3 regions of the Shinella sp. WSC3-e genome follow, and region 2 is predicted to be linked to each of the others. Evidence: riboswitches for the same ligand, from Rfam matches in the RefSeq annotation. Region 2 holds a riboswitch; each other region holds the start of a gene.
The links. A riboswitch is a leader RNA that binds a small molecule or an ion and turns the genes downstream of it on or off. The one in region 2 is predicted to bind cobalamin.
Positions count from the first base shown of each region.

Region 1: linked by a shared signal. The riboswitch ahead of bluB (5,6-dimethylbenzimidazole synthase) and the one ahead of AABF56_RS01860 (DUF1636 domain-containing protein) in region 2 are both predicted to bind cobalamin.
Region 3: linked by a shared signal. The riboswitch ahead of AABF56_RS18505 (hypothetical protein) and the one ahead of AABF56_RS01860 (DUF1636 domain-containing protein) in region 2 are both predicted to bind cobalamin.

Region 1 is NZ_OZ000530.1:1,733,309-1,737,318, forward strand. It holds gene AABF56_RS08765 (DUF2865 domain-containing protein) at 1-1,073, shown strand, start outside; gene bluB (5,6-dimethylbenzimidazole synthase) at 1,066-1,758, opposite strand; cobalamin riboswitch at 1,805-2,025, opposite strand; gene AABF56_RS08775 (SDR family oxidoreductase) at 2,082-2,900, opposite strand; gene AABF56_RS08780 (sensor domain-containing diguanylate cyclase) at 3,133-4,010, opposite strand, start outside.
Region 2 is NZ_OZ000530.1:368,967-372,976, forward strand. It holds gene AABF56_RS01850 (ABC transporter substrate-binding protein) at 1-593, opposite strand, end outside; gene AABF56_RS01855 (class I SAM-dependent methyltransferase) at 599-1,276, opposite strand; gene AABF56_RS01860 (DUF1636 domain-containing protein) at 1,317-1,754, opposite strand; cobalamin riboswitch at 1,785-2,006, opposite strand; gene AABF56_RS01865 (ABC transporter substrate-binding protein) at 2,191-3,087, shown strand; gene AABF56_RS01870 (amino acid ABC transporter permease) at 3,092-4,003, shown strand; gene AABF56_RS01875 (amino acid ABC transporter ATP-binding protein) at 4,008-4,010, shown strand, end outside.
Region 3 is NZ_OZ000530.1:3,765,856-3,769,865, reverse strand. It holds gene metH (methionine synthase) at 1-1,633, opposite strand, end outside; gene AABF56_RS18505 (hypothetical protein) at 1,717-1,932, opposite strand; cobalamin riboswitch at 2,034-2,251, opposite strand; gene AABF56_RS18500 (hypothetical protein) at 2,465-2,671, opposite strand; gene AABF56_RS18495 (GH36-type glycosyl hydrolase domain-containing protein) at 2,670-4,010, shown strand, end outside.

The sequences.
Region 1 (4,010 bases), 1.4 Mb from region 2:
CGACCGGGCTGACGCTCGCCTTTTCGGGCGGCACGGCGGCGGCGGGCGTGTGCGAGCGGCTTCAGGCGGAGCTTGCCAACCTGCCCAAGGTGGTGGTCGACACCGCAAGCGCCCGCAAATATGCCGGCGCCATCGCCCGCCAGAACATCCAGCTGCGCAAGGCCAGGAGCGACCAGCGCCGTCTCGGCTGCTCGAGCGGCAGCATCATCGTCATCGGCGGCGCGAATGCCGAGGCCTGCGGCACGCTCGCGACGGTCATCGGCAAGATGGTGCGCAACCTCGAAATCCTCGACAAGAAGCGCCGCGAATTTGCCGGCGGCACGTCCTCGCAGGGCAAGCGCAACCGCCTCACCGCCCTCCTGGAAAGCAATGGCTGCGGCGACGAGGCAAGGGTCATGCCGGTCGCGGCGACGGAAACGCTGCGCACGCTCGACGACAGGCGCACCCTGCCGCTCGGCACCGCACCGGAAGGCAGCGAGCGCCTGCAACTGCGCACGCAAGGCGGCAGCAACGGCCATGGCAACCTGCGCACCGTCTGCGTGCGCACCTGCGACGGCGGTTTCTTCCCGATCTCCTCCGGCGCGACGCCGCTCGACTTCCGGCGTGACCAGAAGGTCTGCGCGATGATGTGCCCGCAGACCGAGACGGAATTGTTCTACCAGTCGATGACCAGCGGCCAGGAAACCGAGCAGATGACCTCCACCGTCACCGGCCGGCCCTATTACGAGATGCCGAACGCCTTCTCCTACCGCACGCGCGACCTCTCCAAGCCCGGCACCTGCGGCTGCAATCTTTCTGCCTATTACCAGGAGATGATCAAGCGCGAGAAAGCGCTGAAGGGCGAGGGCGAGACGGCCCGCGCCGGCGCGGGAGACGAGGCGGAGACCGGCTCGATCACCACCATCCGCACCCTGCCCAAGAAGGTGGAAACCCCGGTCAAGGTGCCGGCGAAGGTCGAGGAACGCGACTACGACCCGGCGAACAGCAAGGTGCGCACGGTCGGCCCGGTCTTCCTGCCGGCCAACGAATCCGCCATCGACCTCGGCCGCCCGGTGGATGCCGGCGTCAACTGACGCCCTCCCCCGGCCAGCGCTCCTCGAATACCAGCTCTTCCAGCGGCAGGCGCTGCCGCCATCCCTTCACCGCCAGTTCCGGCTCGCCATAGAGCCGGTCGACGAAGCCGACGCAGAGCCAGGCAACGATCTCCACATGCTCGGGGATGCCGAGGATCGAACGGATGTCGCTGTCGTGGAAGATGCTGACCCAGCCGACGCCCACGCCTTCCGCCCGCGCCGCCAGCCACAGGTTCTGCACGGCGCAGACCGTGGAATAAACATCCATGCGCGGATTGTGCGTGCGGCCGAGCACCACCGCGCCGCCGCGAGTCGGATCGCAGGTGACGCAGATCGACAGCGGCGCCTTCAGGATGCCCTCGAGCTTCAGCGCGCGATACTGCGCCTGCCGCTCCCTTTCGAACATCGCCGCCGCCTCGCCATTGGCCTTCAGGAAGGCCGCATGCACCGCCAGCCGTGTCTCAGCGCCACGCACCAGCAGGAAGTTCCACGGCTGCATGAAGCCGACGGACGGGGCGTTGTGGGCGGCCTGCAGCAGGCGGCCGACGAGATCGTCCGGCAGCGGATCGGGCAGGAACTGGTCGCGCACGTCGCGGCGCGTTTCGATGGCACGGTAGACGGCCTGCCTTTCCTCGCGGGAAAAGGCGCCCGCCCGGACCAGAGGGTCCAAGGGTTCGCTTCGCATCGTCATCTCCCCAACAATGCGTCACGACCTGCCGCCGTCCGCGCGGTTCGGTCTATCGTGCCAGGCCGGTCTTCTGACTTCGGGTCACGCGGCCGACGCCTGCCTTCCCGGTTGAACAACCAGTGGCAAAAGCTTGAATCGATTCAAGCTTTCATGGCGCAGACCATCCCCGTCACAGCGTTGGGCACGTTCCGGACCTAGGCTTTCCGCCCGCACCGGATTCCCGATTCTCCCGCCGGAGCGGGCACCTGACGCGAAGGATATGCGCACGACGCGCGGGCGCGATCAAGCCCGTCCGCGCCACATGTCGCCGCGTCTGCGCCTCAGAGCGGTGCCTCCGGATGGGGCGAGCCGTCATAGGCGCCCCAGACCGACTGGTCGAAGCAGATCACCGAGCCGGTCATCAGGCCGGATTCCGGCGAGGAGAGATAGGCGCAGGCCCGCGCCACCTCGGCCGGATCGACGAGCCGCCCGAAGGGCTGGCTTGCCTCGGCCTTGGCCAGCCAGTCGTCGGCCGCGCCGTGGAATTCGCGCTGGATGCGGTCCTCGCCCTCCGAGGCCATCCAGCCGATATTGAGGCCGTTGACACGGATGCGGTTGCGCAGCACGGCATAGGCCGTGTTCTTGGTCAGCGTCTCCAGCGCGCCCTTGGAGGCGCAATAGGCGGAAATGAAGGGCTGGCCGGCCTTGGCCGACATCGAGCCGATATTGACGATGGTGCCCTCGGTCTTCTCGCGCCGCATCACCTTGATTGCCTCCTGCATCAGGAAGAACGGCGCACGCACATTGACCGCGAACATGCGGTCGAAGAGCTCGGGGCTCGTATCGAGGATCGTGCCGCGGTCGGTGATGGCCGCGGCATTGACCAGCGCATCCACGCGGCCGAAAGCCTCGTCGCAGGCGGCAATGACCGCGCGCGCATCCTCGACCGCGCCGAGATCGGCCTTCACATAGAGCGTCGCCACGCCCGTCGCGCCGGAGATCTCCTTCGCCTTCGCCTCGCCCTTGGCGGCATTGCGTCCGCAGATGACGAGGCCCGCCGCGCCCCGCTCGGCAAAGAGCCGGGCGATCGTCGCGCCCAGTCCCTGCGTTCCTCCCGTGACGACGGCGATCTTGCCGTCCAGCCGCGCACCCTCGCTCATGCCATGCCTCCCTCGCAAACCGGCCGACGCTTCCCGGCGAACCGCAAGAAGCCGACAGGCACCTGACTCACTTCAGCAAGCAAAGCCTCTATCCAACTGTTTCTCAACTCATTTCTGGAGGCCGAAGCGAGCTGGCCCGATTGCCTTTGCCGAAGGTCAGCCGCGATGTGAGAGACCCCTGACCAGAAAACCTGTGGAAACAAGGCGCTAGGGAGCTTCAGCACAAGCGGCCTCAAGCCGCGCGCGCCGTGCCGGCCTCGGCAACCGCGTCGCGGCCCATATCGCCCGCATGGACGGCGCGGTTGCGCCCGCCATTCTTGGCCGCATAGAGCGCGGCATCCGCCATCACCATCACGTCATGCAGGCTGCCGCCATGGTCGGGGAACTGGGCGATGCCGGCGCTGCCGCCGATTGCCAGAAGCTGCCCGTCATGCGCGATCGGCGTCTGCGCATCCCGCACGAGGCTCTCGGCGAGATCGAGGAGCGCCTCCCGGCTGAAGGCGCCGGTGAGCAGCACGGAAAACTCGTCGCCACCGAGGCGCGCCACCGAGCCGAGCGTGCCGATACGCTCGGAAAAGCGCCGGGCGACGGTCTGCAGCACCGCATCGCCCGCCGCATGGCCGTACCGGTCGTTGACGGCCTTGAACCGGTCGAGGTCGAGCGCGAGGATCGAGAAGGGCCTAGCCTCGCCCTTGCGGATCGCGCGGCGCACCTCCTCGTCGAAGCCGCTGCGGTTCTTCAGTCCCGTCAGCGGATCGTGCCGCGCGAGGAAGGCGTTCTGCGCCTCGCTGCGCTGCAGCGCCTTGACGAGCGCGGAAAAGCGCAGCGTGACGAAGAGCATGACGCCGGCAAAGACCAGCACGAACATCGCGATCTGCGGCAGCGCCGATTTCCACACGAAGGTGCCCGGCATGTTCGGCCGCCAGGAGGCGACCATCGGATTGTAGGTGTCGGCGCCGACCGGCGTCATCACCAGCCCCGGCTCCTGCGTCACGATGGGCGTGAAGCCGAGATCGTGCACGCCGAGCCGCCGCTCGGTGTTCAGAAGCATCTTCTGCGAGACGGGCTTGACCGTGATCAGCAGCGTCGGCTGCATCCGGCTTGCGGGAA
Region 2 (4,010 bases):
ACGTCACCCCAATAGCTGTCATGCCGAACCAGATCGAGGCCCTGCGGGAGTTCCGCTTTTTCGATTCTGTACGGTCCTGTCGCCACGATAGCCGTGAGTTCTCCGCTTGAAGCGAACGACGAGGGCGCAAGAACCGGAACGGCGGGGTCCAGGAGGTAGGCAAGGAATGGCGCGAACGGTTGCTCAAGCGTGAATGTCACGGTCCCGTCACCGGCGCTGACATCCTTGACCTTGGCGTTCTTGATAAGGTTGCCGGTCGGAAGGAGCGCCTTGAAGGATGCCGCGACGGCCTCCGGCGTCATCGCGGTTCCGTCGTGGAAGGTGACGTTGGGGCGCAGGAAGAAAGTCCATTTCAGGCCATCGGCCGATGTCTCCCAGCGCTCGGCCAGCGCCGGCAGCACCGCCGCCTCCGGATTCGTCTGTACCAGCGTCTCCGTGACGCTGTTGGCGCGAAGCTGGAACCCCCCGGTCTGGGTATCGAGCCGTTGCAGCTGGAACGGCTCCACGACGCGAAGCTCCTCCTGCGCAAAGACGGAAAAGGGGGAGACGAGCATCGCCGTTACGAAAGCGGAAAACCAAAGATTGCGAGACATGAAAATCACTCCGGAGCGATTGCGGTGAGAACGAAGAAGGTGATCGGGGTATCCGGATCGTCATAAACGGAGCCGTAAGGGTCGCCGGGCATCAGGTGGCGCCAGCTTTCAACGGAGCGGAAGCCGGCGCCAGCGATCAGCGCACGCGCATCGGTCTCGGTCAGACCGTTATAGAAGGGCAGGTTTGTCCCGAAGATTTCGCGACTGTTGTTGACGCGTTGGCGATACCAAAGCCCATCCGACAGCAGAAGTTTGCCGCCTGGCCGGAGGATTTCGCGCGCCAGGGTCAGTGCGGCCGGCGGGTTTTCGAGCGTCCACAGGACATTGCGTATCGCGACGGCATCGGCACTTGACGCCGGAAGCTTCGCTTCGTCCATGGTCGAGTGGATGAAGTCGATCTCAAGGCCGGCCTCGGCAGCAGCGGTTCTTCCATGAGAAAGCATTTCGAGAGAGCCATCGACGGCCGTGACACGATGGCCAAGGCTCGCCGCGAGGAGCGCGCACGCTCCGGTCCCGCACCCTAGATCGACGACGTCCTGAGGCCTGCTGCCGAGTGCGGCTTCGAACACTGCCCGCCATGACGAGGCGTCGCGCCGATGGGACGCCGCGGCGTCAAACTTCCATGCCCGAGCATTCCAATGCTCTGACATAGCGGTGGCAGTCGTCGGGGCAACACGTTCCATCGTGGGGTCCTTCGATAGCAGGTGCTGGTTGCTGCGTGGGTCATGACGTGGAACGCACCGGGCGATAGATCATCGCCGGCAGGCGCGCCAGGATGTTGCTTGCGAGCTTGCCGGGTCGATCGACGGAGCGGCACCAGCCGTCGTCAAGCTGAGCATAGAGCTGCGCAAAGCGCACGATGTCGGCCACGTCCTCGATTGGATCGAGGTTGAAGAAGAGCCAACTCGCCTTTTCGGGAGCACGAACGGCGACCGAGCACGGCTGGTCACAGCCGCCCATGCAGGCGGTTCCCGTAACCTCGAACTGGTCGGAGAGGCTCGTTTCGGCAATGGACGCGCGCAGGTTCGCGATCATGGTTCCGCCGGGCCGGCGGTAACGCTCCGTCCGTTTGCAGCCTTTGCAAACAAGGATCTGATGCGGCGCGGATTGAACCACGGAATAGGCAGGTGTCGCCACCGGCCGGGAAGATGCTTTCGCCATCACTGCTCCTGACCGGACTCCCCGCCCGGTTCGGTTTCATTCGTGATGGCAGGTCTCCTGACTTGCGGGTCGTCGCGTCCTCCACCTTCCCAGCGCCTCCGAACGAGGTTCACCAGTGGTCTTTGGAGGTTGCTCGCCGCTCACAGTTGCGGGGGCAGTCACGGTCTCGGCCCCTGATGGGTAGTCCTCACCGTGTTCCCTTTTCACCTGACGTCGCTTGGCATGTCAGGAACCATCGACGACACCGTAGCCAACAGTCAGCGCAAGTCAACGGCCTGATTTCGGCGCGTCACCCAATAACCTGTTGGAATAGAGTGGGCCGATCTTATTATTGGACGGCCGACTGCGCTCATCCCATAGTGCGCGTGTCGGACGAGGGAGACGTCGGTCCTCCCAAGCGTCACCCGGTCCGCCGCAAACAAGATGGGGAACAAAAATGATCAAGATCCTGACTCATGTTTCAATTGTCACCGCCTTCGCTTTGACTGCCTTGAGCGGTCAAAGCTTTGCTCAGAGTTTCGACGCCTCGGCGATCAAGGTCGAGGAGGTCTTGGCCTCCCGTTTGCCCGAAAAAATCAAGGCGGCCGGCGTCCTGACCATAGGGTCGGACACCGCCTATGCACCCTGGGAATTCCTGAGCGAGAAGGATGGACAGACGCCGGAAGGCATCGACGTCGACATTGCCAACGCGATCGGCAAGAAGCTCGGCGTCAAGATCGACTTTCAGACCTCGGCCTTCGAGGCCATTCTGCCCGCTCTCGGAACCAAGTTCGACATCGGCGTTTCTGCCTTTTCGATCACGAACGAGCGTATGAAAGCGGTCAATTTCGTCAGTTATGCCGACACGGGCAGCATGTGGGCCGTCAAGGCCGGCAACCCGACTAAGTTCGACCCAGCCGATATTTGCGGCCGCAAGATTGCCATCCAGTCCGGCAGCTACCACGAAAAGGCAGTCATCGCCGAAAATGATCTTTGCAAGCAGGCTGGCAAAGCCGAAATCGAGATTTTGCCATTCTCCAAGCAGCCTGAAGCGCTGACCCGCGTCGCTGCGGGCGGCGCGGACGCCACGGTCTCTGGTGAGGCCGGCATCGGTTATGCTGCCAAACAGTCGAGCGGAGCCTTTGAAACTCTCAAGCCGGCCGGCGGCGCGCTGAGCAAGCACGGTCCGAACGGGATCGCCGTTGCAAAGGCAGACATGGAACTGACGCAACTCATCGCAGACACCATCAATTCCCTGATTGCAGACGGCACCTACAAGGCCCTGCTCGACACCTGGGGCGTCGGCTCCGTTATCGTCGACAAGGCGCTCGTGAACCCTGAAGTCAAGATCTGAGCTCATGGCTTCCGATGTTGAAAACATTGCGACCGGCTTCAAGCCGGTCGCCGTAGAGAAGCCAGCGATCACGCGAAACATCGTGGTTCCGCGCCGTCATCCCGGCCGCTGGCTCGCGGTCGCGGTCCTTGCCATTCTCGCCCTGCAGATCGGCCAGGCGGTTTCGGTCAATCCCAACTTCCATTGGGATGTGTACCTGACGTACCTTTTTTCGCCGCAGGTCATTCGGGGCGTGGGATGGACACTTCTGCTGACGGTTGTTGCCATGACCGTAGCGATCGTTGTCGCTGGCCTGCTCGTTGTCATGCGAGACAGCGAGAACCCTGTTCTTCGCGGCATCGCCTATGGTTGGGTGTGGTTCTTCCGGGGCACACCGATCTACACCCAGCTGCTATTCTGGGGCCTCTTTGCCGTTCTCTTCCCCAATCTCAGCCTTGCAATTCCGTTCGGGCCAGAGATCGTCAGTGTCGAGACGAAGTACATCCTCACGCCTGCCATGGCCGCGATCCTCGGCCTTGGTTTCAACGAGTCCGCCTATCTCACGGAAATCTTCCGCGCAGGCTTCAACTCCCTCGACAGAGGGCAGGCCGAGGCCGCCCAGGCACTCGGGATGAAACCCGGAAAAATCTGGATGCGGATCCTGATGCCGCAGGCGATGCGCGTGATCATCCCGCCGACAGGCAATGAAACGATCGGCATGCTGAAGATGACGTCGCTCGTGCTCGCGGTACCGTTCACGCTGGACCTGACCTTCGCGACCAACGCGATTTCCAACAGGCTGTACCTGCCGATCCCGCTCCTGCTGGTCGCGGGTACCTGGTATCTCGCGATCACCAGCCTGCTGATGGTCGGCCAGCATTTTCTCGAGCGTCACTTTGGCAAGGGCGTTTCCGTTCATCCGACACGGGCGGAGTAGAGCCATG
Region 3 (4,010 bases), 1.3 Mb from region 2:
TGGCGAAGATGTTGGGGTCGAAGACGATGTCCTCCGGCGCAAGGCCGGCGACCTCGGTGAGCAGCCTGTAGGCCCGGGTGCAGATCTCCACCTTGCGTGCCTTCGTGTCGGCCTGGCCCTTCTCGTCGAAGGCCATGACGACGACGGCGGCGCCATAGGCGCGCACGAGTTTCGCATGGTGCAGGAAGGCCTCTTCGCCCTCCTTCAGCGAGATGGAATTGACCAGCGGCTTGCCCTGCACGCATTTCAGGCCCGCCTCGATCACCTCCCATTTCGACGAATCGATCATCACCGGAACGCGCGCGATGTCGGGCTCGGCGGCGATGAGGTTGAGATATTCCACCATCGCCCTCGTGGAATCGATCAGGCCCTCGTCCATGTTGATGTCGATGACCTGCGCGCCGTTCGCCACCTGGTCGCGGGCGACATCGAGCGCCGCGGCATAGTCGCCCGCCGTGATCAGCTTGCGGAACTTCGCCGAGCCGGTGACGTTGGTGCGCTCGCCGACATTCACGAAGGGGATGGCCTCGGTCAGCGTGAAGGGTTCGAGGCCCGAGAGGCGCATGTGGCGCGGGATGTCGGGGATTTCGCGTGGCGCGTGGCGCGCGGCGGCCGCGGCGATGGCACGGATATGGTCCGGCGTCGAGCCGCAGCAGCCGCCGACGATGTTGACGAGGCCATCGCGCATGAAGCCCTCGATCTGCGCGGCCATTTCCTCCGGCGTCTCGTCATATTTGCCGAAGGCGTTCGGCAGGCCGGCATTGGGATAGGCGCAGACGAAGGTCTGGGCGACGGACGAGATCTCCGCGAGATGGGCGCGCATGGCATTGGCGCCGAGCGCGCAGTTGAGGCCGATGGAGAAGGGCTCGGCGTGGCGCACCGAGTTCCAGAAGGCCTCGGGCGTCTGGCCGGAGAGTGTGCGGCCGGAAAGGTCGGTGATCGTGCCCGAGATCATGACGGGCAGTTCGATGCCCCTTTCCTCGAAGACCGCGCGGGTGGCGAAGATCGCCGCCTTGGCGTTCAGTGTGTCGAAGATCGTCTCGATGAGGATGATGTCGGCGCCGCCGTCGATGAGGCCGCGCACCTGGTCGGCATAGGCGATGCGCAGATCGTCGAAGGTGACGGCGCGGTAGCCGGGATTGTTGACGTCCGGCGAGATGGAGGCGGTACGGTTCGTCGGGCCGAGCGCGCCGGCGACGAACCGGCGGCGGCCGTCCTTCTCGGCGGCCCTGAGGCCGGCGCGGCGGGCAAGACGCGCGCCGTCGCGGTTGAGCTCGTAGACCATGTCCTCCATGCCGTAGTCGGCCTGGGCGATGGTCGTGGAGGAGAAGGTGTTGGTCTCGAGGATATCCGCGCCGGCGAGCGCATAGCGGTAGTGGATGTCCTCGATCGCCGCCGGCTGGGTCAGCGTCAGGAGATCGTTGTTGCCCTGCTGGTGGCACGCGCAGTCGCCGAAGCGGTCGCCGCGGAAATCCTCCTCCACCAGCTTGAGCGTCTGGATTTCCGTGCCCATGGCGCCGTCGAGCACGAGGATGCGCTCGCGCGCGGCGGCCTTGAGGGCGGCGAGGATCTCGCGTCCGTCGCGCGGCGGCAGTTCGGGGCCGAACAGGGTGTCCAGGTGCGATTTGGCCATGGCAAAGCCCTCCGGTGCAATAATCCTGCATCGGAGATCACATAAAGATATCTTTATGTCAATATGTCTTTATGCGGCCGTGATCAGTGCATCAGCCGATCCGACCCGGCCAGCGAGGCGAAAAGCGCCTTCAGGCGGGCGATATCCGGATCGACGTTTTCGTAGCGCGAAAGTTTCTGCACCTCCTTCAGCGCCTCGACGGCGAGGTCGGCGCCGCGCGGCTGCCAGAGCAGCCAGGAGATGAAGATGGATTCCGGCTTTCCGGTGCCGGCAGGACCGTCATTGGTGATGGCAAGCATTTTCTTCCCCAATCGGAAAATTGGGGGATGACCGGACGCACGCTGCTGGAACGTCGCCGCGGGGCGACAAGCAAGCGCACCACTGGGACACCCCGCCCATGGACGTTACGACTGTCAGGGCAGGTCTCCTGGCTTGCGGGTCATCGCGTCTGTCTCGCCTTCCCGGTGACATCCACCAGTGGCCTGGAGCGACAGCAGCTCGCCGTTCACAGTTGCGGGGGCAGCGCCGGTCTTGGCGCTCCTTTCGGAGCATCGCACCGGCTTCCCTCTTAGCCTCCGAGCCCAATCGACTCGGAAGACCCTGACGCCGGCAGACTGGCTTGGGCGGGGCTGCAAGTCAATGGCGGGATCGCTCATGCACAGCCCGGCACGGGCACCCGGAACTTTTGTCGGTCTCGCGCATTTGGCATCAGCCCGTCCTATGCGCCCCTTCGCCCGATACGCGGAGCGCGCGATTCACCAAAACCGCAGATGAGGGTCAATGCTGCGCCATCCGGTCCTGTTGACATGTTGCAAGTCTCTGTCCTTACGGCTAAAAAATGCCGTTTTCATGCACCACGCGGCCAGGATGCCAACCAGCGTGTCGCTTGAGCCATGTCCACCCCAGCCGCGTCGTCCGGGCGCCGTTTGGTCCCATGGCTGATCGCGGCACCGAGATGAAGCCTGCCCGCAAAAAACCGTTCGGCACAAAGGCCGTTGCCGGATGGTTCAACATGGCCGGATCCAGAATCAGAAACATGCCCCTTCACAATACGCCGCAAGCCTCCTCGCGCGACGCTGACGCCAAGCAGATCGACTATAACGATTCGATCCGCGCCACCTATCTGACGCTGGAGGAGCTGGCCGATTGCGGCGAGGCCCTGGCGCGCGACAAGAGCGCGCCGCTTCCCGGCTTCCAGCCCTTCGAATTCCGCGCCCGGCACAAGGAAAACGAGAAGGAAATCTTCCGCGTCTATCGCGCCACGGCCAAGGATGTCGAGGCGGGTGCCCAGATCACCCCGGCGGCCGAATGGCTGCTCGACAACTACTATGTCGTCGAAGAGGCGATCCAGGAGGTCCGCCGCGACTTCCCGCGCCGCTTCTATCGCCAGCTTCCGACCATCGAGATCGAAGGGCAGGTGATGCCGCGCACGCTGGCGCTCGCCTGGCTCTATGTCGCGCATACCCATAGCGGCGTCTCGCATGAGGGCCTCACCGCCTTCGTGCAGGGCTTCCAGAAGATCGACGCGCTGAAGATCGGGGAACTCTGGGCGCTGCCCTCCTTCATCCGCTTCGTGCTGCTGGAGAACCTGCGCCGCATTTCCAGCCGCGTCGAGCGCTCGCGCAAGATGCGCTTCAAGGCCAATGAGGTGGCCGACGAGCTGATCCGCCTCAACGATCCGGAAAAGTCCATCGCGCATCTCCAGACGCTGGAAAGCTTCATCGAGGACAACACCTTCGTCATCCAACTGCTCTATCGCCTGCGTGACGGCCTGCAGGCCTCCGGCGCGGTGATCCAGTGGCTGGAGCGCAAGATCGAGAGCCGCGGCAGCGACCTCGAGGAGCTGATCGTCGCGGAGAACAACCGGCTTTCCTCCGGCAATGTCACGATGAGTTCGCTCATCAAGAGCCTTCGCGCGGTGGACGACACGGAATGGCCCGTCTGGTTCGAGAGCGTCAGCCGCCTCGACGAGGCGCTCCGCCAGGGGTCCGACTACAGCGACCTCGATTTCGGCTCGCGCAACAAGTACCGCAACACGATCGAGCGTTTCGCCCGCCGCTCCGGCAAGTCCGAGCTGGAGGTGACCGAGACGGCGCTGGCGATGACGGCGGAAGACGCCGCGGCGCATGTCGAGGATCTCGACTACGAGGCCAATGTCGCCGCTTTCCTCGTCGGCAAGAAGCGCAAGCTGCTGGAAAAGCGCATCGGCTACCGGCCGTCGATCGTCCAGCGCATCGTGCGCTTCGGCCGCAAGCTCGACTGGTTCGCCATTGCCGGGCCCAACATCATCCTGACGCTTCTGGCGATGATCGCGGTCTATTATTTCCTCGATCAGCTCGATATCCCGGATGGCGCCTGGCTGATCATGCTGGTGCTC